3 regions of the Streptomyces sp. NPDC021356 genome follow, and region 3 is predicted to be linked to each of the others. Evidence: riboswitches for the same ligand, from Rfam matches in the RefSeq annotation. Region 3 holds a riboswitch; each other region holds the start of a gene.
The links. A riboswitch is a leader RNA that binds a small molecule or an ion and turns the genes downstream of it on or off. The one in region 3 is predicted to bind thiamine pyrophosphate.
Positions count from the first base shown of each region.

Region 1: another riboswitch for thiamine pyrophosphate. It lies ahead of thiC (phosphomethylpyrimidine synthase ThiC); the one in region 3 lies ahead of AB0G56_RS14315 (nuclear transport factor 2 family protein).
Region 2: another riboswitch for thiamine pyrophosphate. It lies ahead of AB0G56_RS29465 (thiamine ABC transporter substrate-binding protein); the one in region 3 lies ahead of AB0G56_RS14315 (nuclear transport factor 2 family protein).

Region 1 is NZ_JBFACU010000006.1:227,134-237,303, forward strand. It holds gene AB0G56_RS10365 (helix-turn-helix domain-containing protein) at 1-369, shown strand, start outside; gene AB0G56_RS10370 (SsgA family sporulation/cell division regulator) at 468-905, shown strand; gene AB0G56_RS10375 (YibE/F family protein) at 1,071-2,480, opposite strand; TPP riboswitch at 2,552-2,729, shown strand; gene thiC (phosphomethylpyrimidine synthase ThiC) at 2,722-4,527, shown strand; gene AB0G56_RS10385 (hypothetical protein) at 4,542-5,393, opposite strand; gene AB0G56_RS10390 (metallophosphoesterase) at 5,576-6,673, opposite strand; gene AB0G56_RS10395 (LacI family DNA-binding transcriptional regulator) at 6,872-7,984, opposite strand; gene hisC (histidinol-phosphate transaminase) at 8,404-9,483, shown strand; gene AB0G56_RS10405 (cyclophilin-like fold protein) at 9,625-9,999, opposite strand.
Region 2 is NZ_JBFACU010000026.1:20,654-30,823, reverse strand. It holds gene AB0G56_RS29480 (hypothetical protein) at 1-402, opposite strand, end outside; gene AB0G56_RS29475 (hypothetical protein) at 657-1,232, opposite strand; gene rlmN (23S rRNA (adenine(2503)-C(2))-methyltransferase RlmN) at 1,243-2,349, shown strand; TPP riboswitch at 2,419-2,525, shown strand; gene AB0G56_RS29465 (thiamine ABC transporter substrate-binding protein) at 2,608-3,678, shown strand; gene AB0G56_RS29460 (iron ABC transporter permease) at 3,723-5,327, shown strand; gene AB0G56_RS29455 (ABC transporter ATP-binding protein) at 5,327-6,346, shown strand; gene AB0G56_RS29450 (VOC family protein) at 6,682-7,098, opposite strand; gene AB0G56_RS29445 (hypothetical protein) at 7,217-8,497, opposite strand; gene AB0G56_RS29440 (ATP-binding cassette domain-containing protein) at 8,479-9,228, opposite strand; gene AB0G56_RS29435 (aspartate aminotransferase family protein) at 9,500-10,170, opposite strand, start outside.
Region 3 is NZ_JBFACU010000009.1:110,218-120,387, forward strand. It holds gene AB0G56_RS14290 (hypothetical protein) at 1-179, shown strand, start outside; gene AB0G56_RS14295 (prenyltransferase/squalene oxidase repeat-containing protein) at 313-1,383, opposite strand; gene AB0G56_RS14300 (class I SAM-dependent methyltransferase) at 1,380-2,114, opposite strand; gene AB0G56_RS14305 (glycosyltransferase family 4 protein) at 2,108-3,541, opposite strand; gene AB0G56_RS14310 (TetR family transcriptional regulator) at 3,821-4,438, shown strand; TPP riboswitch at 4,527-4,703, shown strand; gene AB0G56_RS14315 (nuclear transport factor 2 family protein) at 4,745-5,206, shown strand; cobalamin riboswitch at 5,329-5,400, shown strand; gene AB0G56_RS14320 (prenyltransferase/squalene oxidase repeat-containing protein) at 5,532-6,782, shown strand; gene AB0G56_RS14325 (SCO2322 family protein) at 6,845-7,522, shown strand; gene AB0G56_RS14330 (CbiQ family ECF transporter T component) at 7,515-8,699, shown strand; gene AB0G56_RS14335 (ATP-binding cassette domain-containing protein) at 8,696-10,170, shown strand, end outside.

The sequences.
Region 1 (10,170 bases), on a different contig from region 3:
GACTTCCGGGAGACCGGACACGCGCACGCGATCGGCCAGTGCCTGCTCTCCCAGCTGGACGAGAACGCCCGCCGCGACCATCTGGCCCGCTACCCGGTGCGGTCCATCACTCCCTACACGGTCCGTGACGACCACACCATGTTGCGACGTCTGGAGCGGATGCCGCGGATGCAGCCGGTGACGGAACGTCAGGAGTACGCGCTGGGGACGGTCTGCGCGGCCGTTCCGATCACCGTGGGCACCATGGCCGCGACGATGGCGCTCTCACTCCCCGCTCATCAGGCCGACCGGCTGCTGCCCGCGGCGCGCCAGTTGCAGTGCGAGGTGGGGCGGCGTGTCGGGTCTCTCGCGCTGGCTATCAGTATCTGAAAACTCACTCCTTGTGATCTGCCATATACGTTCAGCAAGATGCCACCAGTGTTATGGGGATCATTCCCGGCCAGTCGACGGCAGATGACGGGGTAGTGATGCGCGAGTCCGTACAGGCAGAGGTCATGATGAGCTTTCTCGTGTCCGAGGAGCTCTCCTTCCGCATTCCGGTGGAGTTGCGGTACGAGACCTGTGATCCCTATGCCGTACGGCTGACCTTCCATCTGCCCGGTGACGCCCCCGTCACCTGGGCGTTCGGGCGGGAGCTGCTGGTGGACGGAGTGGGCAGGCCGTGCGGGGACGGCGACGTGCGTATCGCGCCTGCCGAGTCCGACTCGCTTGCGGAGGTCCTGATCCGTCTTCAGGTCGGCGTCGACCGGGCCCTCTTCCGCTCCTCCACGGCGCCCCTGGTGGCGTTCCTCGACCGCACGGACAAACTGGTGCCGCTGGGCCAGGAAGGTGCTCTGGCCGACTTCGACGCGCATCTCGACGAGGCCCTGGACCGGATCCTGGCGGAAGAGCAGAGCGCGGGCTGAAGCGTTTCTGCAAGCGGGCGCGTGCCATGGAGTAACGCTTCACCGCCCGGCACGAGACACGACGCCGGCCCGATCCGAGGCCTGAGGGGCGGCCCGAGGCCTGAGGCCCGGCCCGAGGAGCAGGCCGGGCCAGCCCTCAGTCCCTTCACCGTCCCCGGTGAGGCCTCATTGCTTGCGTCGTCTGCCCCGGCCACCGCGCGCGGGAGCGGGGAGCCCGGCCGCCGCCCGGTTCCGCACCGCCTCCGGGCGGTCGGCCGAGACGACGAGGGCAGCCAGGGCCGTGGTGACCGGCACCGAGGCGACCAGGCCGATCGAGCCCACGAGGGTGCGCACGATCTCCTCGGAGACGAGTTCACTGGTGGCGACGGTCCCCACGCTGCTCTGCGCGATGGAGAAGAGCAGCAGCAGCGGCAGCGCCGCGCCCGCGTACGCGAGGACCAGGGTGTTGACGACGGACGCGATGTGGTCGCGCCCGATGCGGATGCCGGCGCGGTACAGCCCGCGCCAGCCCATGGACGGGTTGGCCTCGTGCAGCTCCCAGATCGCCGACGTCTGGGTCACCGTCACGTCGTCGAGGACGCCGAGCGAGCCGATGATCACACCGGCGAGGAGCAGACCGCTCATGTCGATCGCCGGATAAAGACCGTGGATCAGGCCGGTGTCGTCGTCGGTGTTGCCCGTGAGCGCGGCCCAGCCGATGAACAGCGAACCCAGGACGCCGATCAGCACCAGGGAGATCAGCGTGCCGAGCACCGCCACCGAGGTCCGGGCGGACAGGCCGTGGCACATGTACAGCGCGATCAGCATGATCGCGCTCGACCCGACCACGGCCACGACCAGCGGGTTCGACCCTTGCAGGATCGCGGGAAGGATGAACAGGTCCAGCACCAGGAAGCTGATGGCCAGCGCGACCAGCGCCATGACGCCCCGCAGTCGCCCGACGACCACGACGGCGAGTGCGAAGATCCCGGCCAGCAGCGCCATGGGCAAACCCCGGTTCACGTCCGTGACCGAGTACTGCAGTTCCCGCGGCGCCGCGGGCTCGTAGGCGACCACGACCTTCTCGCCCCGGTGCAACTGCCGCGACTGGTCCGGCTGCACGATCTCGGTGAAGGTGCGCCCCTCGTCCTGGCCGGTGTCGACGCGGACCGTGGCCTTCTTGCAGGTCCCGGACGCCTGCGCCTGGGCAGAGGCGCCCTCGGCGGTGGAGGTGTCCCCGGTGGGTGTGTCACCGGAGGCGTTCACCGCCTTGCAGCTCACCGACACCACCACGGTGACCGTGGCCTGCTGCGTCTGTCGGTCGAATCCCACGCCGGTGCGCTCGTGCGCGGCGGCGCCGCCCGGCCAGAGCGCGACGAGGCCGACCACGACCGCGGCGGCGAAGGGAATCAGGATCGCGGCGATGACCTTGCGGAGGTGCTGGGAGACCGGGGCGGCGGGGCCGTGCCCGTGCCCGTGACCGTGCCCGTGCCCCTGGCCGTGGGGACTGCCTTGCCCGGACGCATGTCCCTGCCCGGCCCCGGCGTCGGGGCGCGGTTCCGGCGGCGGCTGGGGGAACTGCTGTGTCGTGGTCACCGCCAGATCATCGCAAGAAGGGCAGGGGCCCACTGTTCACCGCGCCCCATATGACGCTAGCGTGGAGGCACCTTTGCACACGCGGGAGCTCGGAGCACCGGGCTGAGAGGGCGCTGACCTTCGTCTTCGCGATGTTTCACGTGGAACGAGAGACGTTCCCCGGGAACCGCCGCCGGACGGAAGCCGCTGCGTCGACCGCCGAACCTGTTACCGGGTAATGCCGGCGTAGGGAGTAGGTCTCATGACCAACAAGGACGCACGCACGCCTGCCTCCGCGCAGTTGTCCAGCGACGGGGGGCAGTCCGCTTCCCGCGAGGAGGCCGGGGTGTCCATCGGCTGGCACAAGGCGTATGTCGAGGGCTCACGCCCCGATCTGCGGGTGCCGGTCCGTCAGGTGCACCTCACCAACGGGCAGTCAGTCACGCTCTACGACACTTCGGGCCCGTACACCGATCCGCTCGTCGACACCGATGTCCGCCGTGGCCTGTCGCCGCTGCGGGAGAACTGGATCACTGCCCGCGGCGACACCGAGGAGTACGCGGGTCGGCCGGTCCGTCCCGAGGACGACGGGATCAAGCACACCGCACCGCGCGGGGGCCTGCGCAACCTCGACGCGGTGTTCCCGGGCCGGCCGCGCCAGCCGCGGCGAGGCCGTGACGGCCAGGCCGTGACGCAACTGGCTTACGCCCGCCGGGGGGAGATCACACCGGAGATGGAGTTCGTGGCCGTCCGGGAGAACGTTTCGCCCGAGGTCGTCCGCGAGGAGATCGCGGCAGGCCGCGCGGTGCTCCCGGCCAACGTGAACCACCCGGAGATCGAACCGATGATCATCGGCAAGCGGTTCCTGGTGAAGGTCAACGCCAACATCGGCAACTCCGCGGTGACTTCCTCGATCGAGGAGGAGGTCGAGAAGATGACGTGGGCGACCCGCTGGGGTGCCGACACCGTCATGGACCTCTCCACCGGCCGCAACATCCACACCACGCGTGAATGGGTACTGCGCAACTCCCCCGTGCCCATCGGGACGGTGCCGCTCTACCAGGCTCTGGAAAAGGTCGACGGCAGGGCCGAGGAACTGACCTGGGAAGTCTACAAGGACACGGTCATCGAACAGGCCGAACAGGGCGTGGACTACATGACCGTCCACGCCGGCGTACGCCTCGCGTACGTGCCGCTGACCGCCAACCGCAAGACCGGCATCGTCTCGCGCGGCGGCTCGATCATGGCCGCCTGGTGCCTCGCGCACCACAAGGAGTCGTTCCTCTACGAGAACTTCGAGGAACTCTGCGAGATCCTCGCCGCCTACGACGTCACGTACTCCCTCGGTGACGGCCTCAGGCCGGGCTCGATCGCGGACGCCAACGACGAGGCGCAGTTCGCTGAGTTGCGCACGCTCGGGGAACTCAACACGGTCGCCAAGCGTTTCCACGTACAGACGATGATCGAGGGCCCGGGCCACGTCCCGATGCACAAGATCAAGGAGAACATCGACCTTCAGCAGGAGATCTGTGATGAAGCTCCGTTCTATACGCTCGGACCGCTGACGACGGACGTCGCTCCGGCGTACGACCACATCACCTCCGGTATCGGTGCCGCCATGATCGCCTGGTGGGGCACGGCGATGCTCTGTTACGTCACGCCCAAGGAGCACCTGGGCCTGCCCAACCGCGACGACGTGAAGACAGGGGTCATCACCTACAAGATCGCCGCGCACGCGGCCGACCTCGCCAAGGGACATCCGGGCGCCCAGGAGTGGGACGACGCGCTATCCGACGCCCGTTTCGAGTTCCGGTGGGAGGACCAGTTCAACCTGGCCCTCGACCCGGACACGGCACGGGAGTTCCACGACGAGACCCTCCCGGCGGAGCCCGCCAAGACGGCCCACTTCTGCTCGATGTGCGGGCCGAAGTTCTGTTCGATGAAGATCTCTCAGGACATCCGCCGCGAGCACGGCACCAGCCGGACCGAGGTCGAGGAGGGCATGGCCCAGAAGTCCAAGGAGTTCGCCGCCGCGGGCAACCGGGTGTACCTGCCGCTCGCTGAGTGAGGCCGCGGCCGCTGTCACTCCGGCTGGTGTTCCGGTCCTCCGAAGTCCGGGCTGGTGAAGTCGGGGCTGGAGTAGCTGGGACGCGGGCCCGGGACGCCGTCGCCCGGGCTGCTGAAGCCGGGACGGCCGTAGCCGAGGTGCGGCATGCGGCCGCTCGGTGCCGACGGGTCCGTCCGGTACGGCGTGACGGACCCGGAGGCCGCGAGGGCCTCGCGCAGGAACGGCAGGATGCCCCGTTCGAGCAGGGCCTCCTGCCAGGCGGCGCGGGCCTGGACGAGTTCCTCGTGCGGCGCGGTGCCCGGTGACGGGCGGTTGCGCAGCGCGGTGAGCAGCAGGGCCGCCCCGGCCGCCAGGATGGCGGCAGCGGTCACGGCGCCGAACACCCAGCCGACGGTGACCAGGCTCTGGGCGAAGGCCGGTGCAGGGTCGAGCATCTTCAGTATGTAGCCGACGAGGAGGAAGAGAGCGGCGGCGACGCCCGCGAGGACGGGGGCGAGGACCGCGACGACGGCGGCGGCGCCCGCACCGCTGGGCTCGACGGCCTCGCCGACGGTGGCCGCGATTCCTGCCGCGGCCCCTGCGGACTCCGCGGTGTCACTCTCGCGGACGGACGCGGGGACGGCCGGTGCGGGGCGACGCAGGTCCTCGCGGACCTTCACGTAGTGGTGGTACTCGGTGGCCGCGGCGGCGGTGATCAGGGCCGTGGCGTCGAGTGCCATGGTGCGCAGTTGTTCGGTGTTGAGCCGCTGTCCGGCGGTGCCCGGTTCAAGGTGGTGCGGGGCGGAGCGCAGCGCCTCGTCGAGGAGCCGCTCGTATTCCTGGCGGTCCTCGATCAGCAGGTGCTGCGGAACGCTGTTCATGTGCATCCCCCGATGCTCCGTAGGGCTTGGGGCTCGCATGACAGCGAGCCGTCGGGCAGAAACGGAGGGGAGCCTGCTACGGATAGACCGATGGTAGAGCCGTGACGGCGCGCGGTGACAGGGGGTTTCCACAAATTGCGCGCCGAGCCGTGGTCCGGCCCGCTGTCACGGGCCTGCTCGTCGAACGCTCAGATGTCCAGGGGAAGTTGCTGGACCAGCAGCTTCCCGGCCATGGTCACGCCGCCGTCCATGGCGATGGCAAGTCCGTCGGCGTAGACGTGCGGTCCTTCCACGAGCGGGCCTGTGGGCTCGTCGCCGTCCTCGGAGCCGACCTCGCCCAGCAGATAGGGAATGGGGCTGTGGCCGTGAACGATGCGGGTGCCGCCGTACGTATCGAGCAGGGAGCGCACGGCGTCGGCGCCGCCCTCGTCGCGGAAGGAGAAGCGCTTGGTGAACTTGCGGAACAGGTCCCAGCACTCGTCGGCGTCGTTGCGGGTGAGGGTCTCGCGGACGGTGTCGTTGACCGCTTCGATCGAGTCGCCGTAGTCGAGGTAGGAGGTGGTGTCGGAGTGCACGAGCAGATAGCCGTCGACCTCCTCGACCGCGTCGAGGCGGGCCATCCACTGCAGGTGGTGGTCCTGGAGGCGGTCCATGTCGGACTTCTGGCCGCCGTTGAGCAGCCAGGCGGCCTGGAAGGTGGCGGTGCCCGCACCGGAGTTGACGGGGGTGTCGCCGAACCGCTTGGCACCGAGCAGGAGGAGTTCGTGGTTGCCCATGAGGGCCTTGCAGTAGCCGCCGGCCGCCGCCGCCTCGGCGGACAGCCGCATCACCAGGTCGATGACGCCGATGCCGTCCGGGCCGCGGTCGGTGAAGTCGCCGAGGAACCACAGCCGCGCGGTGCCCGCGCACCACTGGCCCGCGGCGTCGATGAGGCCTTGCTCCTGGAGAGCGGCGACCAGTTGGTCGACGTAGCCGTGCACGTCGCCGACGACGTACAGCGGACCGGGCCCGGCGGGAGGCTGCGCGGCCTGTGCGGGGGCGGAGTCCACCGCCACCTGGACCGCGTCCCCGCGCTGGAGGACGGGCAGGTCCCGTTGGGTGGGCGTGTACGCGTCCGGGTAGCCCTCCTCGACCGCGGGAGGGCCATCTTCCAGGGGTGGCGCGGTATCGGCGGGGGGCACGCTGGGAGCGTACGGAGCGGTCTCGTTCATGTACGCGGGCACGCGGAAATCGCGCAGTGGCGCCGTCCGCTCCACCTCGGGTCCCTGACCGGCCCCCTGAGTCATCGACCCCTCCACCATCGCGCCGCATCTGCACCGCTTCGGACTGCCTGGTCGCAGCGGCCCGCGGTGTCGTGCGCCCATCATAGGAATGCGGATCGCGTCGTGTGATGACCCAGGGGTGGTGAATCGGAGCAGGACTCAGGTTCACCGCGGCTTTCGCCCCGATTGGGCAGTCTTCGGCGGTCCCGCGACGAGCTGCCCTTACTGCTCCTCCGGCGTTCTGGGCGGGCTGACGGTCGTGCGCGGCGGGCGCCGCTGCGAGGAGGTGCGCACGATCAACTCGGTCGGTATCACCTGCTCGACCGGGTGGTCCGAATCGACTCCCTCGATGGCGTCGATGAGGAGCTGGACCACGGCGGTGCCGATGCGGCGTGGCTTGAGGGAGAGCGTGGTGATAGGCGGCTCGGTGTTGGCGTAGACCGTGGACTCGCTGCAGCACACCAGCAGCAGGTCCTCGGGGACCCGCAGGCCGTAGCGGCGGGCGGCGGCGAGCAGGTCCGTGCCATTGGGGTCGAACAGTCCGTAGACGGCGTCGGGCCGGTCGGGGCGGGCCAGCAGCCGGTCGGCGGCGACGGCGCCCGCGCACGGGTCGTGGGCGGGGTAGGCCTCGTAGACGGGATCCTGGCCGACGCGCTCGCACCAGCGCAGGTAGGCGGTCGTGGACAGGTGGGTGTACGTGTCGGTCGTGGTGCCGGTGAGCAGGCCGATGCGGCGGGCGCCGGCCTCGGCGAGGTGATCGAGGATGTCCAGGACGGCCGCCTCGTGGTCGTTGTCGACCCAGGCGGTGACCGGGAGGGAACCGGCGGGGCGGCCGTCGCTGACCACCGGTAAGCCCTGCCGGACCAGCTCGCTGACGACCGGGTCCTGGTCGGAGGGGTCGATGACGACCGTGCCGTCCAGGGCGACGTTCGACCACACGTCGTGGCGCGAGGTCGCCGGGAGGATGACGAGCGCGTAGCCGCGGGCGAGCGCGGCGGAGGTGGCGGCGCGCGCCATCTCCGCGAAGTACGCGAACTCGGTGAAGGTGAAAGGTTCATCCCCGTACGTCGTCACGGTCAGGCCGATGAGGCCCGACTTGCCGGTACGGAGCGTGCGTGCTGCGGCCGAGGGTCGGTACCCCAGCCGGTCGGCGACCTCACGGACGTGGCGGCGGGTGGCGTCCGGGAGCCGCCCCTTGCCGTTGAGGGCGTCGGAGACGGTTGTGATGGAGACTCCGGCGGCGGCGGCGACGTCTCTGATGCCTGCCCGGCCCGGCCGACTGCCTCGACGAGAGGTTTCCGCGCGGCTCACCTGGTGCTTCCCTGCTGCTGTCATGGCGAGCCGATAGTAGGGCTCATGCGGTGGGGTAGTGCGGACGCATATGCACGCATTGACAGGCACGTTTCTGCATGGCTGAAGCCCATCAACTGCCGATGAAACCAAGGCTGTTCATCGATTTCATGCCAGGACGTGAAGCAGTGACACCCGTAGGCCTGCCGAGCCCTGGAGGTCTCGAAGAGGTCTCAACTCACCTGCACGAGCGATGCGCGCCACGGCGCGAGCCACCGGCGCGTAGATATATGTGAGACGCGCCCCTCGTTCGTACATATTCGTACATGGATGCCCCCGATGCCGCGCGACCGGTGCCGTGGGAAGCCGGCGGGAGTGATGGCTTCCGACCCATTCGCAGGGACGCCCAATCCTCATAAGGTATGGAGTATTGGAAGTCGGCGGTGGTCATGAGGAGGACAGCGGTGAGCGAGACGAACCCGAAACTGCGCGCCGAGCTGGAAGGCATCCCCACCTACAAGCCCGGCAAGCCCGCCGCGTCCGGCGGCCCGGTGGCGTACAAGCTGTCCTCCAACGAGAATCCGTATCCGCCCCTGCCGGGTGTCATGGAGACGGTGACGGCGGCCGCCTGCTCCTTCAACCGGTACCCGGACATGGCCTGCACCGACCTGATCAACGAGCTGGCCGAGCGGTTCGGGGTGCCCGCCTCGCACGTGGCGACCGGCACCGGCTCCGTCGGCGTCGCCCAGCAGCTGATCCAGTCCACCAGCGGGCCCGGTGACGAGGTCATGTACGCCTGGCGGTCCTTCGAGGCGTACCCGATCATCACGCAGATCAGCGGGGCGACCTCGGTGAAGGTGCCGCTCACGCCGGGTGATGTGCACGACCTGGACGCGATGGCGGACGCGATCACCGACCGCACCCGCCTGATCTTCGTCTGCAATCCGAACAACCCGACCGGCACGGTGGTGCGCCGGGCCGAGCTGGAACGGTTCCTCGACCGGGTGCCCGGTGATGTGCTGGTGGTGCTGGACGAGGCCTACCGAGAGTTCATCCGCGACGCCGAGGTGCCCGACGGCGCGGTCCTGTACCGCGAGCGGCCCAACGTCTGTGTGCTGCGCACCTTCTCCAAGGCCTACGGGCTCGCCGGGCTGCGGGTGGGCTTCGCCATCGCTCACGAGCCGGTCGCGGCGGCGCTGCGCAAGACGGCGGTGCCGTTCGGCGTGAGCCAGCTGGCGCAGGAGGCGGCGATCGCCTCCCTGCGTGCCGAGGACGAGCTGCTGGGCCGGGTCGGCTCGCTGGTGTGCGAGCGCACGCGCGTGGTCGACGCGCTGCGCACGCAGGGCTGGAACGTCCCCGAGACGCAGGCCAATTTCGTGTGGCTGCGGCTGGGGGAGCGCACCGGCGCCTTCGCCGAGGCCTGTGAGCGGGCGGGCGTGGTCGTCCGGCCGTTCCCGGGCGAGGGGGTGCGGGTGACCGTCGCCGAGAGCGAGGCGAACGACATCTTCCTCAAGACGGCGGAGGCCTTCCACCAGGGGGCGTGACGTCCCCGATCAGGCATGCCCTCCACCCGGAGAGGTGATCTCCGCAGGGTGGTGTGTGCGTTCCTCCTGTTGTCCAGGGTTCCTTCGGGGCCTGCCCGGCGGCGCGCGGTTCCTCCGCGGTCCGCTCCGCCGGGCGGGCCCTCAGCCGTTCACCGGCTCGACGCGCACGGGGTCGCCGTCGCGGACCGTCGCGAGCCGGCGGGGATCGCCCTCGATCCGGCCCAGGACGTTGCACGGGCTCGCGAGGCGGCATTCGTCGCCCCGCGAGATCGGCGTGGGCCCGTAGGGGAGGGCCAGTGCGTCCCCGTCGGTCCAGAAGGCGACCGTTCCGGGCTCGACGACCTGCCGGGCGCCGGTTTCACGTGGAACACGGACACCGGTGTCGAAGTAGACCTCCTCGCCCCAGGTGCGGGCGGTGGAGACCAGCGGCAGTTCCTTCGCGAGCGCCCAGGTGGTCGGGGTGTCGTCGAGGTGGGCGGTGAGGTGGCCGGAGGGCCAGGAGATCCGTATCTGCATGGCGTGCAATTCAACAAGTTGTTGAAGTTCTTGCCAAGGAGTCGACACGAGGGCGAAGGGGGGACCCCCGGTTCCACCCTGAAAATCGGTACGTCATAATTGCTTGTGAATGTGAACGCGTTCACAAGCGCGTCCGATTACTGCCGTGTTGCGTAGGACACACCGGGGCAA
Region 2 (10,170 bases), on a different contig from region 3:
CACGTGCACTGCCCGGTAGCCCTGGCTAGGCTGCGCCCGACGATCAATGACCTTCGTCTCGCGCTCAGCCGAATCGAAAGCTAGAGCGATTGCTCGCACCGCCTCGTCCTGGACTGCCCTGTCACCATCCAGCACGATCCGCATCCCAGCGAGATCCTGGATGCTCTTGAGCCAGGACCCGCCATGCCGAGCCAGCTTCTCCAAGATCGTTCCAGTGTTCTTCACCCGGCTTGTGGGATCAAACCCCAGGCTCCGAACAACTCCCAAGGCCGAGTCCAAGGTGTCATCGTAGGCAAGAAGCAGTTCACTAAGCGCCGTGAGATCCTCGTCACTCGGCTCGCTCGCCTTGACGAGACGCTCGCCGAGGCGGGTGATCTGCGACTTACTGAAAGGCAGTGCCATGCTGAAGTTCTAACATCCGACGGGACTGACCGCGCCTGCGTTTCGATGGATCGAGCGATGTTCGTGTCCCTCGCGTGCCCGCAGCAGAGAGAGACAGCGGGGAATCACGGGGAACAACAGCGACCGACCCCAGGAACGGCAGGTCAGCGTCTCGCCAGCTCAGTGGCCATCCACATACGCGGTCTTCCAAACTGGTGCCCCAGTACCGAGCGCGCCGGCGCTTGACTGGACCATAAAAACTCAGCTCGAAGCCGCTACGCCGACCTCAGTCGCCTGCGTTTCCGGATCAGCTCAGCCAGCATCCTCTCTGCATCTGGCTCCGTGATCTCCCACCTGTTGAGGTCACCGCTCACTCTGTAGAAGGGCTCAAGAGCCGCCAGCGCCACCTTGGCCTCGTGCATGGAGTCGACGAAGCGGTCAATGCCCCGCTCCCTTAGCCGTTGGTTGTAGTCCTCGACCGTGGCCGCGTCGCCTCCGATGTAGTGCGCGGGGACTCCGTTCGCAAAGTGGCGGGCCACCTGGGCAGTCCGAAGAGCAGAGATCGCCTTGTTGAATGCCTCTCGGCGGGTACGCCTCCATGCCAGGTGAGCAGTCATCCACGGTGCCAACGATGCGCCAACGAACGCCCCTACAAGACCCAGCACGGGTGTCAGCCACGGGCTCATTGCACCCCCCTCTTTCTTGATCTGCGGTGGTAGACGCACCGGCACCGGGCGCAGTTCCGGGCCGTCCCTGGGCCGTCCGAGGCCGCTCAACGGCCACCAGTAACGACCACTACCGACAGTCGTAGCAGCCGACAGCCGCAGGTCACCCAAGTCGATCTGCGACACTGGTACCACCATGCCCAAGCCCGGAGAACTCACTTTCGTCGCCCCGCGCGGAGCCAAGAAGCCGCCGCGGCACCTTGCCGATCTCTCGCCTGCCGAGCGCAAGGAGGCCGTCGCCGCGATCGGCGAGAAGCCGTTCCGTGCCAAGCAGCTCTCGCAGCACTACTTCGCGCGGTACGCGCACGATCCCGAGCAGTGGACGGACATCCCGGCCGGCTCGCGCGCCAAGCTGCGTGAGGCGCTGCTTCCCGAGCTGATGACGGTCGTCAGGCACCTTGCGACCGACGAGGGCACCACGCGCAAGACGCTGTGGCGGCTGTTCGACGGGACGCTCGTCGAGTCGGTGCTGATGCGCTACCCGGACCGGGTCACCATGTGCATCAGCTCCCAGGCCGGCTGCGGCATGAACTGCCCGTTCTGCGCCACCGGCCAGGCCGGACTCGACCGCAACCTGTCGACCGCCGAGATCGTGCACCAGATCGTCGACGGCATGCGGGCCCTGCGCGACGGCGAGGTGCCGGGAGGACCGGCACGGCTGTCCAACATCGTGTTCATGGGCATGGGCGAGCCGCTGGCCAACTACAACCGCGTCGTCGGCGCCGTCCGCGCGCTGACCGACCCCGAGCCCGACGGGCTCGGCCTGTCCCAGCGCGGGATCACCGTCTCCACGGTGGGCCTGGTCCCGGCGATCCACCGGTTCGCCGACGAGGGCTTCAAGTGCCGCCTCGCCATCTCCCTGCACGCCCCCGACGACGAACTGCGCGACACGCTCGTGCCCGTCAACACGCGGTGGAAGGTGCGGGAGGTGCTGGACGCCGGGTTCGAGTACACCGCCCGGTCCGGGCGCCGGCTGTCCATCGAGTACGCGCTGATCCGGGACATCAACGACCAGGCCTGGCGCGGCGACCGGCTCGGCCGCCTCCTCAAGGGCAAGCCGGTGCACGTCAACCTCATCCCGCTCAACCCGACGCCGGGCTCGAAGTGGACCGCCTCGCGGCCCGAGGACGAGAAGGCGTTCGTCGAGGCGATCGCGGCGCACGGCGTGCCCGTCACCGTCCGGGACACCCGCGGCCAGGAGATCGACGGAGCCTGCGGCCAGCTCGCCGCCACCGAGCGGTAGCCGACCGGTAGCCCACCGACAGCCGACCGGTACGCTGAGCCCCACACAACTTCACATCCCGGCATCTTCACATTCCGACAGGGGAGCGCCACAGCGCTGAGAGTGCGGCATCCGGCCGCAGACCCTCTGAACCTCGCCCAGGTCATTCTGGGTAGGAAGTTCGGTCATCACTCGAGCTGTTGCGCCCTGCCCGGCATCCTTCGCGGATCCCGGGCAGGGCCGCGTCTCTTCCTGGCCACCACCCAGGAGGAAAATCCAGTGCACCGCAAGACGTTCGTCGCCGCGGCGGTCGGACTCGGCCTGGTCACGCTCTCCGCGTGCGGGTCCTCCGGCGGCGAGGCGGCGGACTCCAGGACCGTGACCCTGGTCAGCCACGACTCGTGGGCCGCCTCCAAGAGCGTGATCGCGGACTTCGAGAAGACGTCCGGCTACAAGGTCAGGGTGCTCAAGGACGGCGACGCCGGACAGGCCGTCAACAAGGCCGTCCTCACCAAGGACAACCCGCAGGGCGACGTCTTCTTCGGCGTCGACAACACGCTGCTGTCCCGTGCGCTCGACAACGGACTGTTCCAGTCGTACGAGCCGAAGGACTCCGACAAGGTCGCGCCTCAGTACCGGGTCGACCAGGCGAAGCACCGCGTCACCCCCGTCGACACCGGCGACATCTGCGTCAACTACGACAAGAAGTACTTCGCCGACCACAGGCTGGCCCCGCCCGCCTCCTTCGACGACCTCCTGAAGCCGCAGTACAAGAACCTCCTCGTCACCGAGAACGCCGCGACCTCCTCGCCCGGCCTCGGCTTCCTGCTCGGCACCGCCGCGAAGTACGGGGACACCGGCTGGCAGGGCTACTGGAAGAAGCTGAAGGACAACGGCGTCAAGGTCGTCGACGGCTGGGAGCAGGCCTACAACCAGGAGTTCTCCGGTTCCGCCGGCGGGAGGAAGGCCAAGGGGGACCGGCCGCTCGCCGTCTCCTACGCCTCCTCGCCGCCCGCCGAGGTCATCTACGCCGACCCCAAGCCGAAGACCGCGCCGACCGGCGTCGTGCAGGACACCTGCTTCCGGCAGGTCGAGTACGCCGGCCTGCTCGGCAACGCGAAGAACACCAAGGGCGGCAAGGCGTTCCTCGACTTCCTGATCAGCCGGGAGTTCCAGGAGGACATGCCGCTGAACATGTTCGTCTACCCGGTGCGCGAGAAGGCCGCGGTGCCGGCCGAGTTCGCGAAGTACGGTCCGCAGGCCGAGCACCCCCAGACCATGGCCCCGGACAAGATCGCCGCCAACCGTGACCAGTGGGTCAGGTCGTGGACCTCGCTCGCAGTGAAGTGACCCGCGCGCGCCGCCGGTCGGGGAACGCGGTGCGGCTCGCCCTGATGGCCGCGCCCGTCGCGTTCTTCGCGGTGTTCTTCGCCTACCCGGTGACCGCGATCGTCCGGCGCGGCCTGCAGAGCGACGGCACCTGGCACATCGGGCGGATCGCGGACGTGCTCGGCCGCTCCGACATCCGGCACGTGCTGTGGTTCACCACCTGGCAGGCGCTCGCCTCCACGGCGCTCACCCTGCTGATCGCCCTGCCCGGCGCGTACGTCTTCGCCCGCTACGACTTCCCCGGACGCCACGTCCTGCGGGCCGTGGTCACCGTGCCGTTCGTGCTGCCCACGGTCGTCGCCGGCACCGCGTTCCTCGCCCTGCTCGGGCGCGGCGGACTCCTCGACGAACTGTGGGGGGTGCGGCTGGACACCACCGTGTGGGCCATCCTCCTCGCGCACGTCTTCTTCAACTACGCCGTCGTCGTACGGACCGTGGGCGGCCTGTGGTCGCAGCTCGACCCGCGGCAGGAGGAGGCCGCGCGGATGCTCGGCGCGGCGCCGCTGACCGCCTGGCGCAAGGTCACCCTGCCCGCCCTGGCGCCCGCGGTCGCCGCCGCCGCGCTCATGGTGTTCCTCTTCACCTTCACCTCCTTCGGCGTGGTGCAGATCCTCGGCGGCCCCGCCTTCTCCACCCTGGAGGTGGAGATCTACCGGCAGACGTCCGAACTCTTCGACCTGTCCACCGCCGCCGTCCTGACGATCGTGCAGTTCCTCGCGGTGGGCGCGATCCTCGCCGTGCACGCCCGCACCGTACGGCGCAGGGAGAGCGCGCTGAAACTGGTGGACCCCTCCCGCACCGCCCGCCGCCCGCGCGGCGCCGGGCAGTGGACGCTGCTGGCCGCCGTCCTCACGAGCATCGCCCTGCTCCTGCTGCTGCCGCTCGCCGTACTGGTGCAGCGCTCGCTCACCGCCCCCGGATTCGGCTACTACCGTGCACTGACCGACCCCGACGGCGGCACCTTCCTCGTCGCCCCGATCCACGCGGTCGGCGCCTCGCTGTCCTACGCCGCCGCCGCGACCGCCATCGCCGTCGTCATCGGCTCCCTCGCCGCCGCCGCGCTCACCCGCCGGGACACCGGCCGGCTCGTCCGCGGCTTCGACGCGCTGCTGATGCTGCCGCTCGGGGTGTCGGCGGTGACCGTCGGCTTCGGTTTCCTGATCTCCCTGGACAAGCCGCCGCTGGACCTCAGGCAGTCCTGGATCCTGGTCCCCCTCGCCCAGGCCCTGGTCGGCGTGCCGTTCGTCGTACGGACCATGCTGCCGGTGCTGCGCGCGGTGGACGTACGGCTGCGGGAGGCGGCGGCCGTGCTCGGGGCGTCGCCGTGGCGGGTGTGGCGGGAGGTGGACCTGCCACTGGTGCGGCGGGCACTGCTGGTCGCCGCCGGGTTCGCCTTCGCCGTCTCCCTCGGGGAGTTCGGCGCGACGGTGTTCATCGCCCGCCCCGACAACCCGACCCTGCCGGTGGCCGTGGCCCGGCTGCTCGCCCGGCCCGGCGACCTCAACTACGGCCAGGCCATGGCCCTGTCGACGATTCTCATGGTGGTGTGCGCGGTGTCCCTGCTCGTGCTGGAGAGACTGCGCAGTGCGGACCGGACGGGGGAGTTCTGATGCTGCTGAGCCTTGCGGCGGCCACCGTCCGCTTCGGCGGCCGGGCCGTCCTGGACACCGTCGACCTGGCGGTCGCCGAACACGAGATCGTGTGCGTGCTCGGCCCCAGCGGCAGCGGCAAGTCGACGCTGCTGCGGGCCGTGGCCGGACTGCAGCCGCTGGACTTCGGCCGGGTGCTGCTCGACGGGCGCGACCAGGCGGGGGTGCCGGTGCACCGCCGCGAGGTCGGCCTGATGTTCCAGGACCACCAGCTGTTCCCGCAGCGGGACGTGGCGGGCAACGTCGGCTTCGGGCTGCGGATGCACGGCACGGCCCGGCAGGAGAGGACGGCCCGAGTGGCCGAACTGCTGGAACTGGTCGGCCTCCCGGGCGCGGGAGCACGGGCCGTCGCCGCCCTGTCCGGCGGCGAGCAGCAGCGTGTCGCCCTGGCCCGGGCGCTGGCGCCCCGGCCCCGCCTGCTCATGCTGGACGAACCGCTCGGCCAGCTCGACCGCTCGCTGCGCGAACGCCTCGTCGTCGAACTGCGCGAGCTGTTCGGCCGGCTGGGCACCACCGTCCTCGCCGTCACCCACGACCAGGGTGAGGCGTTCGCGCTCGCCGACCGCGTGGTGGTGATGCGCGAGGGCCGAATCGCCCAGTCCGGTACGCCTCTTGAGGTGTGGCAGCACCCGGCGGACGCCTTCGTGGCCCGCTTCCTCGGATTCGAGAACGTCGTCGAGGCGAAGGTGGACGGCGAGAGAGCGATCACTCCGTGGGGCAAGGTCCCGGTGCCCGCGGGCGCCCCGCAGGGCACCCGGAGCGTCCTCGTACGGCCGGCCGGTGTCCGCCTCGTCCCCGTGGACGAGGGCCTGCGCAGCACGGTGGTCGCCCGCACGTTCAAGGGCACCCATGTCGCCGTCCGCCTCCAGCCGCCAAACGCGCCGCGGCTGGAGGCGGCCTGCCCGCTGCGGTCGGCCCCCGAGGTCGGGGACGAGACGGGCGTGGCGTTCGACCCGGACGACATCGTGGTGCTGGGCTGACCGGCGCCCCGCGCGAGAGGCCGAGCGGAGGGCGCGTCAGGGGAGGGGGAGCGGAGCGGCGCGTCAGCCGTCGGCGCGTGCGCCGCGTCGGCGCGGCGGGAGATGGCCAAGACGGTCACGGTGCCCTTCACAGATGCGCAAGTGCGGGGGTGCCGGGGCGCTCCGGGGAAGACCCCGGAGCGCCCCGGCACCCCGGGGGCGCTGGTCTGCGAGCGCTCCGGAGCGGGTGTCGACGCATGCGTCCCGCGGGGGCGCCCGCTTTGCCCTTCCTTGACCGCCCGCAGGTTCCCGCATCTACGGGGCCCCGCGCACCGTGTCCGTCCGGCTGTGTCCCGTCAGCCCTGGACCGCCGCCGGGTCCATCCACATGACCTCCCAGGTGTGGCCGTCGAGGTCGTCGAAGGCGCGGCCGTACATGTGGCCGTAGTCCTGGGTCTTGCCGGTCACCGTGCCGCCCGCGGCGACCGCCTTCTCGACCAGCTCGTCGACCTTCTCGCGGCTCTCGGCGCTCAGACAGATCAGCACCTCGCTGGTGCGGGTGGAGTCCGCGATCTCCTTCTCGGTGAAGTCCGCGTAGCGCTTCTTGCCGAGGAGCATCGCGATGATCGTGTCGCTGATGACGACGCAGGCGCAGTCGTCGGTGGAGAACTGCGGGTTGATGGTGTAGCCCAGCTCGGTGAAGAACTTCCTGGACGCGGCCACGTCCTCTGTCGCCAGGTTCACGAAGATCATCTGCTGGTAGCTGTTCGACATGGTGGGTCTCTCCCTCTGCGGTGCCGCCGTTCGTGCTGTTCGATGGGGTGGACCGGACACGCGCCCGGAACTCATCGGTGCCGCGGAACTTTTCTCGTACGGGTTTTCGTGCGGGCGTTCAGCGCGCCAGGGGCAGCGCGGCGAGGCCCGCGACCGCCAGGGTCAGCGGGACGAACAGGGCCAGCAGGGCGCCCGCGCGCAGGGCGGCGGCGGACCGGAGCGTGGTGGCGGGGGCGCCGAGCCTGCGCAGGGCGGCGATGGTGGCGGACCGGGACTGGCGGGCCTCCACGGCGGCGGTGAGCAGGGCCGCCACCGCGCAGCCGGCCACGAGGAGTCCGCCGAGGGCGGTCAGGGGGCCGAGGGAGGGTGCCGAGCCGCCGGACAGGGCGACCGCGGCGTACGCGCCGGAGGCAACCGCGCAGACGACCCCCAGCGGCCGGCCGATGCGGCCCGCCTCCTCCATCAGCACCCTGCCCGCCAGCAGCCGTACCGCGCCGGGGCGCACCGCTTGCAGGACGCGGCCGCACAGGTGGGTCAGGCCGGGGCCGGCCAGGGCCAGGCCGAGGGCGGTGAGCAGCCAGCCGGCGAGGACCGGCGCGGAGTCGGCGGCGAGTCCGCCGGGCAGGGCCGTGCGGGAGGCGGAGCGGCCCGCGTAGGCCTCCACGGTGAGGCCCACCGCCAGGACGGCCACTCCCCAGGGCAGACCGGCGGGCGGCCGGCGGGGCGGCAGCGGGCGGTGCGGGTCGGCGTCGTCCACGGGGGCGGCCTCGCAACCGGCTTCGGCGGCGGCCCCCGGACCTGCTTCGACGGTGGCGTCCTCGGGACCGGCGGCGGGCGCCTCGTCCCGCACGGGGGACGCGGTCCCGGCGGCGCGGACCGCCGGCCGGGGCTCGCGCGGGCGCAGGGACCAGGCGACCGCCGCCGACGCCAGCACCGGGACGACCGCCAGCAGCGTCAGCGCGCCCGGCACCGGCAGCCGCCTGCCCGCGGCGAGGAACCCCGAGGCGGCGCCGTCGAACGGCAGCCAGGTGAGGTCACCGCGCAGGTGCAGGAAGAGCAGCAGCGCGAGGAGGGAACCGGCCGTGCAGGACAGGACGGTGGTGGCGGCCGAGACGGCCATCAGGCGGCCCGGTCCCAGGCCGAGCGCGGACAGCGCGGCGCGGGGCCGGGTGGCGGGGTCGGTGCGGGCCACGACGACCGTGAGGTACACCGTGGCGGTCAGCGGTACCACGCACCAGGACAGCCGCAGCAGCGCGGCGCCGGATTCCTCCGGGTGGCCGAGGGCGTAGGCCAGGCTGCACAGCAGCAGGAAGCCGGTGCCCGCCGAGGCGGCGACGACCGTCAGACGGCGCAGCTGGACGGCGGGGTGGGCGACGCGGGTCAGACGGAGAGCGAGCACGCCGCCCGGCCTTCCGTCGTGTCGCCGTCGCCGGCCGGGGGCAGGTGCACGCTCTTCACGCACCGCCCGTCCTGAAGGGCCACCGTGCGGTCGGCGAGGGCCGCGGTCTGAGCGTCGTGGGTGGCCAGCAGGACGGTGATGCCGTGCGAGCGGGCCGCTGTGGTGAGGGTGCGCAGCACGTGGGCGCGGTCGGCGCGGTGCAGCGGGGCGGTCGGTTCGTCGGCGAACAGCACGGTGGGCGCGGGGGCCAGCGCGCGGGCGATGCAGACGCGCTGCCGTTCGGCCTGGCGCAGCTGGTGCGGGCGTCTGCGGGCCAGTTCACCGACGTCCAGGCGTTCCAGCCACTCCAGGGCGGCCACCTTGGCCCGGCGCCTGCCGGTGCCGCGCAGCATGAGCGGCAGGGCGGTGTTCTCCCAGGCGTTCAGTTCCGGGACGAGGGCGGGGGCGGGGTCGATCCAGCCGAACCGGTCGCGGCGCAGCCGCTCGCGGGCCAGCGGGCCGAGAGTGTGCACGGGGGCGCTGTTGAACCAGACCTCGCCCTCGCGGACCCGCACCATGCCGGACAGACAGCGCAGCAAGGTGGTCTTGCCACTGCCGCACGGTCCGGCGACGGCGAGGATCTCGCCCTGGCGGACGCCGAGCGAGACGCCGCTGAGGGCGGGCGAGCCGTCCTTGTGGGTGTAGTGCAGGGCGCGTGCCCAGAGCACGTCGTTGTCCGGCGGGGCCACCATGGCATGCACCTCGGTTCGGATCAGGAATGCCGCGCGGGGTGCCGTGCGGGTCCGGGGATCCCTCGTGCCCGTTCTCCGTACGAATCCCTCGTACGGGGGAACGAAGGCGGAGCCGATCGGTCACGACGCACGCTAGGCAGCCGGGGCCGTGGCGCCGGACAGCACACGGCCCCGGGCCGCCGTTTCCCACTCGAACGGACGGCTCCGGGGCCGGTGATGATCATCTGATCGGAGGTACGCGCCTCAGCGGGCGCTCACCGTGACGCGTCGGTCACAGCTTGGTCCAGGCCTCCGTCAGGACCGCGCGCAGGATCTGCTCGATCTCGTCGAAGGTCTCCTGGTTGGAGATCAGCGGCGGGGCGAGCTGGACGACCGGGTCGCCGCGGTCGTCGGCACGGCAGTACAGGCCGTTGTCGTACAGCGCCTTGGAGAGGAAGCCGTACAGGACGCGCTCGGTCTCCTCGTCGTTGAAGGACTCCTTGGTGTTCTTGTCCTTGACCAGCTCGATGCCGTAGAAGAAGCCGTTGCCGCGGACGTCGCCGACGATCGGCAGGTCGTGCAGCTTCTGCAGCGTGGACAGGAAGGCGCCCTCGTTGTCCAGCACGTGCTGGTTGAGGCCCTCGCGCTCGAACAGGTCGAGGTTGGCCAGGCCGACGGCGGCGGAGACCGGGTGGCCGCCGAAGGTGTAGCCGTGCAGGAAGGTGTTGTCGCCCTTGTAGAACGGCTCGGCCAGGCGGTCGGAGATGATGCAGGCGCCGATCGGGGAGTAGCCCGAGGTCATGCCCTTGGCGCAGGTGATCATGTCCGGGACGTAGCCGAACTTGTCGCAGGCGAACATCGTGCCCAGGCGGCCGAAGGCGCAGATGACCTCGTCGGAGACGAGCAGCACGTCGTACTGGTCGCAGATCTCGCGCACGCGCTGGAAGTACCCGGGCGGCGGCG
Region 3 (10,170 bases):
ACCGGGCCAACGACCTGGTGCGGTTCGTCCATCACGCGGCCGACTGGCTCGCCGGCTGGTCCCGTGACCTGTTCACCTTCGACGCGGCCTGGGCACGGGTGGTCGCGGGCTACGGCCTGGCCGCCGTCGTGTACCTCTTCGTCGGCCACGCCATCGCCAACCGCATCCACCGGGGCTGACGACCGGACGGACGAAGGGCCGCCGGTCCTCGGTCGCGGCGGTCCGGCTCCGGCGTCAGTCGCTGCGGTCCGGCTCCGGCGTCAGCCGCAGCAGTCCGGCTCCGGCGTCAGCCGCAGCAGTCCGGCTCCGGCGTCAGCCGCAGCAGTCCGGCTCCAGCCCCCTGGGCAGGCCCTCCTGCGCGAAGACCGTGCAGGTGGCCTCGTGGCCGCCGAGCGCGGCGACCGCGAGGAGCAGGGACCCGGCGGTCCACGTGGTCAGCTCGCGCGGCCATATGGCGTCGTCCTCGAAGACGTAGCCCGTCCAGTACAGGCCGCTCTCCGCGTCGCGCAGGTGCTGGATGGACTTCAGGACGTCGAGCGCGCGGTCGGACTCGCCCACCGCCCACAGGGTGAGGGCGAGTTCGGCCGACTCGCCGCCGGTCACCCACGGGTTGGGCACCACGCAGCGCACCCCGAGGCCGGGCACGACGAAGCGGTCCCAGTCCGCCTCGATGCGCGCCTTGGCCTCCACGCCGGTCACGGCGCCGCCCAGCACCGGGTAGTACCAGTCCATCGAGTAGCGGTCCTTGTCCAGGAACCGCTCCGGGTGCCTGCGGATCGCGTGCCGCAGCGCGCCGGCCGCCAGCTCCCAGTCGGGCTGCGGCTCCTCGCGCTGCTCGGCGATGGCGAGGGCGCAGCACAGCGCGTGGTGGACGGAGGAGGAGCCGGTCAGCAGCGCGTCCGTGGCCCCCGTCCCGTCGTCCTCGCGCTTCCAGCCGATCTGTCCGCCGGGCTGCTGCAGGCGCAGCACGAACTCGACGGCGGCGTAGACGACGGGCCACATGCGGTCGAGGAAGGTGTCGTCGCCGGTGGACAGGTAGTGGTGCCAGACGCCGACGGCCACGTAGGCGACGAAGTTGGTCTCCCGGCCGCGGTCGGTGACGTGGTCGTGGGCGCCGTCGGCGTAGGCGGCGTGCCAGGAGCCGTCGCCCAACTGGTGCCGGGCCAGCCACTCGTAGGCGCGTGCGGCGGCCTCGTGCTCGCCCGCCGCGTCCAGCGCCATCGCCGCCTCGGTGTGGTCCCACGGGTCGAGGTGGTGGCCGCGGAACCACGGGATGGCGCCGTCCTCACGCTGGGCGGCGAGGATGCCGTCCACGGTCGCGGCGGCCTGCTCGGCGGTGAGGACCCCGGGCAGGACGAGGTGTTCTGTCCGGGGCGTGGTCACTTGGCGTCCGCCCGGGGCAGGTGCGGCTTGGTCGCGTACGCCACGAAGCTCTTGCCGATCAGCGGGTTCAGCGCCTGCTCGGCGACCCGGGTGGCCAGCGGTTTCTTCATGATGTCCCAGACCAGCAGCTTGTGGTACGCCTTGACCGGGAGCGCCTGGTCGTTGTCGACGCCGAAGGCGCACTTCAGCCACCAGTACGGCGAGTGCAGCGCGTGCGCGTGGTGCGTGCCGTACGGCTTCAGGCCCGCCTCGCGGATCCTGGCGAGCAGTTCGTCCGCCTTGTAGATGCGGATGTGGCCGCCCTCGACCTCGTGGTAGGCGTCGGACAGGGACCAGCAGACCTTCTCGGGCCCGTAGCGCGGCACGGTGATCGCGATCCGGCCGCCCGGCCTGAGGACGCGGACCATCTCGGCGAGGACGCCCTTGTCGTCGGGGATGTGCTCCATCACCTCGGAGATGATGACCACGTCGAAGGACTCGTCGGGGAAGGGCAGCGCGAGGGCGTCGCCCTCCATGGCGGTGGCGGTGGCGCCGGCGGGGGCCTCCCCGGCCTCCTTCATCGCCGCGAACCACTTGGCGACCTCGCGGATCTCCTCGCCGTTCTGGTCCAGGGCCACCACCTGCGCGCCGCGCCGGTAGCACTCGAACGCGTGCCGGCCCCCGCCGCAGCCGAGGTCCAGGACGCGGTCGCCCGGGGCGAGCGGGAACCGGGAGAAGTCGACGGTCAGCACGTGGCCCTGCTTTCGTATGCGTCTGCTGCTGGTGCGTCCGGTGCCGCCGCCGCTGGTGCGTCGTGGGCGGCGGCGGGCGCGGAGCGGTACGGGGACGGGGACCTGGGCGCGGGGCGGGCGGCGCCCTCGATGGCCTCGCGGTAGCGGGCCACCGTGCCCTCGGCGGCCCGGGCCCAGGTGAAGTGGCGCAGCACGCGCTCGCGTCCGGCCCGGCCGAGCCGGTCCCGCAGCGCGGGGTCCCCCAGCAGCCGGGTCAGGGCGGCGGCCAGCTCGCCCGCGTCGCCCGGCGGCACCGCCAGGCAGGTCTCCCCGTCCCGCCCGGCGACCTCGGGGATGGCGCCGCCGGTCGTGGCGACCAGCGGTGTTCCCGTGGCCATCGCCTCGGCGGCCGGCAGCGAGAAGCCCTCGTAGAGCGACGGCACGCAGGCGACCTCGGCCGAGCGGACCAGGTCGACCAGTTCGGCGTCCGAGATGCCCTTGACGAACTCGACGGCGTCCTTCAGGCCGTAGCGCTCGACGGCCTGGGCGACCGGCCCCTCGGCGGGCTGCTTGCCGACGACGACCAGGTGCGCGCTGGGGTGTTCCGCGCGGACCTTCGCCAGTGCCTCCACGAGGAAGACGAGGCCCTTGAGGGGTACGTCCGCGCTGGAGGTGGTCACGATCCGGCCCGGCACCTGCGGCACGGACGGGTCGGGCGAGAACAGGTCGGTGTCGGCGCCGATGTGGACGACGTGGATGCGGTCGGGGCGTACGCCGAGGTGGTCGACGATCTCCTGCCGGGACGTGCCGGAGACGGTGAGCAGGGACGGCAGGCGGCGCGCGACCCGCTTCTGCATCCGGGTGAAGGCGTACCAGCGCCGCACCGACCACTGCCGCTGGCGGGTCGTCGCGGCGTCCAGCTCCAGCTGCCGGTCCACGGTGATGGGGTGGTGGACGGTGGTGACCAGGGGGGCGCCGACGTCGCCGAGGAGGCCGTAGCCGAGGGTCTGGTTGTCGTGGACGACGTCGAACTCGCCGCGGCGGGCGCGCAGGTGGCGGCGGGCGCGCAGCGAGAAGGTCAGCGGCTCGGGGAAGCCGCCGGTCCACATGGTGGCGACCTCCAGCGCGTCGATCCAGTCGCGGTACTCGCCGCGCTTCGGAGTGCGGAAGGGATCGGGCTGGCGGTAGAGGTCGAGGCTGGGCAGTTCGGTCAGGCGCAGCGTGCCGGCGTGGTCGTCGTCCTCGTCGAGGACGGGGTACGGCTGGGCGCCGATGACCTCGACGCGGTGGCCGAGGCGGGCCAGTTCGCGCGAGAGGTGGCGTACGTAGACGCCCTGGCCGCCGCAGAACGGGTTCCCCTTGTAGGTGAGGAGCGCGATCCTGAGCGCTCGGCCGCCGTCCTGGGCGGGGTCCGCCGGGGACCCGGCCCAACTGGCCTCAGCGGTCACTTAGGGCCCCCTTCTGACTGCACCGTCCCGCGAGATTACGCCGGGACGCTAATCTAGAACAAGTTTCAGACTTGATCGTCTTGATCGTTCAGGAGGCTCCGAATCTACCGGCAGGTAGCCGCGCTGTGAGCCGGGGAGCGGGTGATTCGCGCCACGGCTCGGGCCATGGCCCCGGGCCGCGCGCTGCCCGGTCCGGCCGCGGCCGTGCGCTCCCCCGGCCGGAGTCCTGCCACGCCGTCCGATCCCCCGCCCTCGACCGACTGCCACGGAGCGCGACCCATGCCTGCGCAAGCCAGTACCTCCCGGTCGGACGCGCCGCCGCTCACCGAGCGGCAGGAGGCGCGCCGCCGCCGCATCCTGCGCGCGAGCGCGCAGCTGGCCTGCCGGGGCGGCTTCGACGCGGTGCAGATGCGAGAGGTGGCGGAGTCCTCGCAGGTGGCGCTCGGCACGCTGTACCGGTACTTCCCGTCCAAGGTGCACCTGCTGGTCGCCACGATGCGGGACCAGCTGGAGCGGCTGCACGGCACGCTGCGCAAGCGGCCACCGGCCGGTGACAGCGCGGCCGAGCGGGTGGCGGAGACGCTGATGCGCGCGTTCTTCGCGCTCCAGCGCGAGCCCGAGCTGGCGGACGCGATGGTGCGCGCCCTGACCTTCGCGGACCGCAGTGCGAGCCCCGAGGTCGACCAGGTCTCCCGGCAGACCACGACGATCATCCTGGACGCGATGGGCCGGGACGACCCGGGTCCGGAGCAGCTCGCCGTGGTCCGGGTCGTCGAGCACACCTGGCTCTCGGCCCTGATCACCTGGCTCTCGGGCCGCGCGTCCATCGCGCAGGTCCAGGTCGACATCGAGACGGTGTGCCGGCTGATCGACCTGACCGAGGGCGAGCGCGAATAGCCGGTATGCCGATGTATGCCGATCAGTCGGATTTTCCCGGCTTCAGGTATTGCGTCAGGCTGTGCGCGTTCTATCCTGGAAGTGCCTACGAGGCGAGTGAGGGAGTCCGACCGGAGTAGCCGACTTCCGCGAGACGCTACGGCATCCGCTGGGGCCGACGTCGACGGTAGGGCTGAGAGGCCGGAAGGTTCGCAGCAGAACCGGAAGGCGACCCCCATCACCTGATCCGGACCATACCGGCGAAGGGAACCCGTCTCGTAGGTTTTTCGCGCGCCCGCGCCCATGCGCGGCTGCTATGCAGGGCCCATGGACATGGCCCCTCTTGAGCGCCTCCGCGCCGAACGCGCCTGCGAACGACTGATCGTCGACTTCGTCCACCGCCTGGACCTGGGCGATCCGGCCTCCGTGGCCGAGCTGTTCGTCCCGGACGGGGTGTGGCAGTGGCCGCCGCCCGGGGACGGCAGGCGGGTGGAGGGGCGTGACGCCCTGCGGACGTACTTCGGCTCCCGCCCGGCGGGCCGGCTCTCGCGCCGCGTGATGTCCAACGTCCTCGTCACGGTGGCCTCCGCGGACACGGCGACGGCCACCTCGTACTTCACCACCTACCGCGTCGACGGCCACAGCGCCGCCCGCGGCATGGTGCCGCCCGGCCCGCCCGTCCAGGTCGGTGACTACGCCGACGTCTTCCGCCGGACCGGCGACGGTGAGTGGCTGCTGGTCTCCCGGACCCTGCGCCTGCCGTTCGGCGGACCCACCCCGGGTCTGTAGCCACAGCGCCCGGGCCCGTAGCCCCAGCGCCCGCCGGCCCGTGGCCGCAGGCCCCCACGGCCACCCCGTGGCCGCCGCCGGCCGGGCCGGTAGAGTGGCCCGGTCGTTTCACGCCTGTCCGGGGGGAAGCCGGTGCGAATCCGGCGCTGACCCGCAACCGTAGACCGCCCACGTGGCGGCGAGCCGGAATGCCCCGGGCGCGCGCGTGAGCGGCTCGCGTACGCCGGCAGCCCGCCGCCGTACGGCACCGTCGAGGGATACGGAGCCGAGCCGCCGGGGTGTCCCGTGCTGTCCGGCTCCCCACAGGGAGAGGCTTCCGCCGATCATGAACATACGCCGCAGCGCAGCGGCCCTGGCCGCCGTCGCCGCCGTCGCCGTGATCGGTGTCCCGGCGCAGGCCGCCGTCGCCGACTCCTCCCCGTCCCCCTCCGCCTCCCCCGCGCTCCCGCCGGGGCTGTACGGAAGCACCGACCCGAAGTACGACGGCGTCTGGCGGCAGTCCCTCGCGCTGCTCGCGCAGCACACCGTGGGGGTGCGGCCCGCCGCGCGGGCCGTGGACTGGCTGGCCGGGCAGCAGTGCGCGAGCGGCGCGTTCGCGCCCTTCCGCGCCGACCCGGCGCACGGGTGCGACGCCAGGACGGCCGTCGACTCCAACAGCACGGCCGCCGCCGTCCAGGCGCTCGCCGCGCTCGGCGGCCACGACGCGGTGACCGGCAAGGCCGTCTCCTGGCTGAAGTCCGTGCAGAACAAGGACGGCGGCTGGGGGTACGCGCCCGGCGGGCCCAGCGACGCCAACTCGACCTCGGTCGTCGTCGGCGCCCTCGCCGCCGTGGGCGAGAAGCCCGCGTCCGTCGTCAAGGACGGCAAGTCCCCCTACGACGCCCTGCTGAAGCTGGCCCTGCCGTGCACGGGTGACGGTGCGGGCGCGTTCGCCTACCAGCCCGACAAGCACGGCAAGCTCGCCGCCAACGCGGACGCGACCGCCGCCGGTGTGGTCGCCGCGCTCGGTCAGGGACTGGCCGCCACGCCGCAGAGGAAGACGGGTGACGCGGCCCGCTGCACCGGCTCCGGTACCGCCACCCCGGCGCGGGCCGCCGCGGGCGGCGCCGCCTACCTCGCACACGCCGTCGCCAAGGACGGCCACCTCACCTCGGCGCTCCCCGGCGCCACCGCCCAGCCCGACTACGGCAACACCGCCGACGCGGTCGTCGCGCTCGCCGCGCAGGGCGGTGCGGGACAGGCGCGGAGGCCGCTGGAGTGGCTGAAGAAGAACGCCGGGAGCTGGGCGGCGCAGAGCGGTCCGGCCGCCTACGCCCAGCTGGTCTTCGCCGCCCACGCCACCGGCACCGACCCGCGCGCCTTCGGCGGCCTCGACCTGGTCAAGGCGCTGAACGCGACCGGCCCGGCGCCGCAGCAGGCCGCGACGGGCAGCACGAGCGGCGACGCGACGCAGAAGAGCGACAGCTCGTCCCACACCACCTGGTGGATCGTCGGCGGGGTCTGCCTGGTCGTCGTCCTCGGCGCCGCCGCCTGGCTGGGCACACGCGGCAGCCGCGCCAAGAGGCAGCAGCCGTGACACACCGCCGCCTCCGCGCCCTGCCCACGCCGACCGCCGGCTCCCCGCTGTCCGCACTGTCCGTGGTGTCCGCGCTGCTGCTGGCCGCCGTGGTCCTGCTGTCGGCGGCCGTCGCCCCGGCCCAGGCGGCCGGGTACCGCTACTGGTCCTTCTGGGACCGCGACGGCGGCAGCTGGACGTACGCCACGCAAGGGCCGTCCACGGCCCGGCCCGCCGACGGTGACGTGCAGGGCTTCCGCTTCGCGGTGAGCCAGGACTCGAAGGACGCGGCCAAGCCTCGCGGGACGGCTGACTTCGCGGCCATCTGCTCGGGCACCCCGGCACGGGGCGGTGCCAAGCGCGTCGCACTGGTCCTCGACTTCGGCGTCCAGGCCGATGCCCCCTCCGGGGAGACCCCGCCCGCGCCCCGCACGGCCTGCGCCCTCGTGCCCTCCGACGCCACCACGGCGGACGCCCTCGCGGCCGTCGCCAAGCCCCTGCGGTACGACACCAACGCGTTGCTGTGCGCGATCTCCGGATACCCGCGCCAGGGCTGCGGCGAGCAGGTCGCGGCGGACGGCGGAGCGAAGGCCACGGGCAGCAAGCCGACCCCGGACACGGCCGGCACGGCCGGCACGGCCGGCACGGCCGCCAAGAACGGCGACGGCGGCCCGTCCGTCGGCTTCATCGCGGGCGGCGCCCTGATCGTCGTCCTCGCCGGGGCGGCCCTCTGGCAGGCCCGGCGGCGCAGGAATGCGTGACGGGACCGGGACCGGTGGCGCGGGCGCCCACCGGACCGGCCCACGCGCCCACCGGACCGGCCCCCGCACCCGCCTGGCCGGTCCGCGCATCCACCGCTCCGGACCCCGTGTCCACGCGGGGGCCTGGTGGCTGTGGGCGCTGGCCCTCGGCACCGGCGCCACCCGCACCACCAACCCGCTCCTGCTCGCCCTGCTCCTCGCGGTCTCCGGCTACGTCGTGGTGACGTGCCGTCCGAACACCCCCTCGGCCCGCTCCTACAGCGCCTTCCTGCGGCTGGCGCTCGCCGTCCTGGCCGTCCGGCTGTTCTTCGCCGTGGTCCTCGGTTCGCCCATCCCCGGCACGCACGTGCTCGTCACCCTCCCGGAAGTCCCGCTGCCGCACTGGGCGCAGGGCATCCGGCTGGGCGGCCGGGTCACGGCCGAGGGACTGCTGTTCGCCCTCTACGACGGCCTGAAGCTGGCCGCGCTGCTGATCTGCGTGGGCGCCGCCAACGCGCTGGCCGCACCGGCCCGGCTGCTCAAGTCCCTGCCCGGTGCGCTGTACGAGACGGGCGTGGCCGTCGTCGTCGCGCTCACGTTCGCCCCGCACCTGGTGGCCGACGGACGCAGGCTGCGGGCCGCCCGCAGGCTGCGCGGCCGGCCCGACCGGGGCGTGCGCGGCCTGCTGCACGTGGGACTGCCGGTCCTGGAGGGCGCGTTGGAGCGTTCGGTGGCGCTCGCCGCCGCGATGGACGCCCGCGGCTACGGCCGCACCGCCGAGGTCGCGCCCGCCGTGCGCCGCACCACCGCCGCCCTCACCCTGGGCGGCCTGCTCGGGGTCTGCGCGGGAACGTACGGGCTGCTCACCGCCGAGGGCGGCAGCTACGGGCTGCCGGTGCTGCTGGCCGGGCTCGCCGCCGCGCTCGCCGGGCTCTGGCTGGGTGGCCGGCGCTCGGTGCGCACCCGCTACCGCCCCGACACCTGGAACCCGCGCTCCTGCCTGGTGGCCGGCTCGGGCGTGGCCGTGGCGGCACTGCTGACGCTGGCCGCCGCCCGCGACCCGGAGGCCCTGCACCCGGGTGGGGTGCCGCTTCTCGCCCCCACCCTGCCGGTGTGGCCCGCGGCGGCCGTGCTGCTGGGCCTGGTCCCCGCGTTCGTGGCACCCGCGGACGCCGCCTCGCGCAAGGAGACGCCGTGATCCGTTTCGAGGACGTCTCCGTGACGTACGACGGGGCCGCCGAACCCACCGTCCGCGCCGTCGACTTCGAGGTGCCCGAGGGCGAACTCGTCCTCCTCGTCGGCCCGTCCGGGGTCGGCAAGTCCACCGTGCTGGGCGCGGTGAGCGGGCTCGTGCCGCACTTCACCGGCGGCACCCTGCGCGGCCGGGTCACCGTGGCCGGCCGCGACACCCGCACCCACAAACCGCGCGAGCTGGCCGACGTCGTCGGCACGGTCGGGCAGGACCCGCTGTCCCACTTCGTCACCGACACCGTCGAGGACGAACTCGCCTACGGCATGGAGTCGCTGGGGCTCGCCCCGGCCGTCATGCGGCGCCGGGTGGAGGAGACCCTGGACCTGCTGGGCCTGGCCGGGCTGCGCGGCCGCCCGATCGCCACGCTCTCGGGCGGCCAGCAGCAGCGGGTCGCGATCGGCTCGGTGCTCACCCCGCACCCGAAGGTCCTCGTCCTGGACGAGCCGACCTCGGCGCTCGACCCGGCCGCCGCCGAGGAGGTCCTCGCCGTCCTCCAGCGGCTCGTGCACGACCTGGGCACGACGGTCCTCATGGCCGAGCACCGCCTGGAACGGGTCGTGCAGTACGCCGACCAGGTCGTCCTCCTGCCCGAGCCGGGCGCCGCCCCGCTGCTGGGCGCCCCGGCGGACGTCATGGCCGTCTCGCCGGTGTGCCCGCCGGTGGTGGAGCTGGGCCGGCTGGCGGGCTGGGCGCCGCTGCCGCTGACGGTACGGGACGCCCGGCGCCGCGCGGCGGACCTGCGCGACCGCCTGAACGGCCGCGCCCCCGCGCCCGCCCCGCTCCCGCCCACGGCACCCGGGGCATCCGGCACGCCCGGGTCACCCGGCACGTCCCGGGCGCACGGCACACCTGAGGCGTCCGGCTCCGCAGCGCCCGTCCCGGCCCGCCGGACGGGGCTCCGTACGCTCCTGCGCGGCCGCGCGACGGCGAAAGCGACGGCGACGGCGACGACGACGACAGAACCGGCCGCCGGTGCCGCCGGTACCGTCGTCGCCGCCGACGTCCGCTCCCTCAGCGTCCGCCGTGACGGTGTGCAGGCGCTGCGCCACGTCGATCTGGCCGTCTCGCCCGGCGAGACCGTCGCGCTCATGGGCCGCAACGGCGCCGGCAAGTCCACCCTGCTCGGCTCGCTGGTCGGCCTGGTGGAGCCGCGCGGCGGACAGGTCCGCGTCGGCGGCACGGTCCCGCACCGCGCCTCGCCGCGTGAGCTGGTGCGCCGGGTCGGCCTGGTCCCGCAGGAGCCGCGCGACCTGCTGTACGCCGACACGGTCGCCGCCGAGTGCGAGGCGGCCGACCGGGACGCGCACGCGGCGCCCGGCACCTGCCGCGACCTGGTCCGCGAACTGCTGCCCGGCGTGGCCGATGCCACCCACCCGCGCGACCTGTCCGAGGGCCAGCGGCTCGCGCTCGCGCTCGC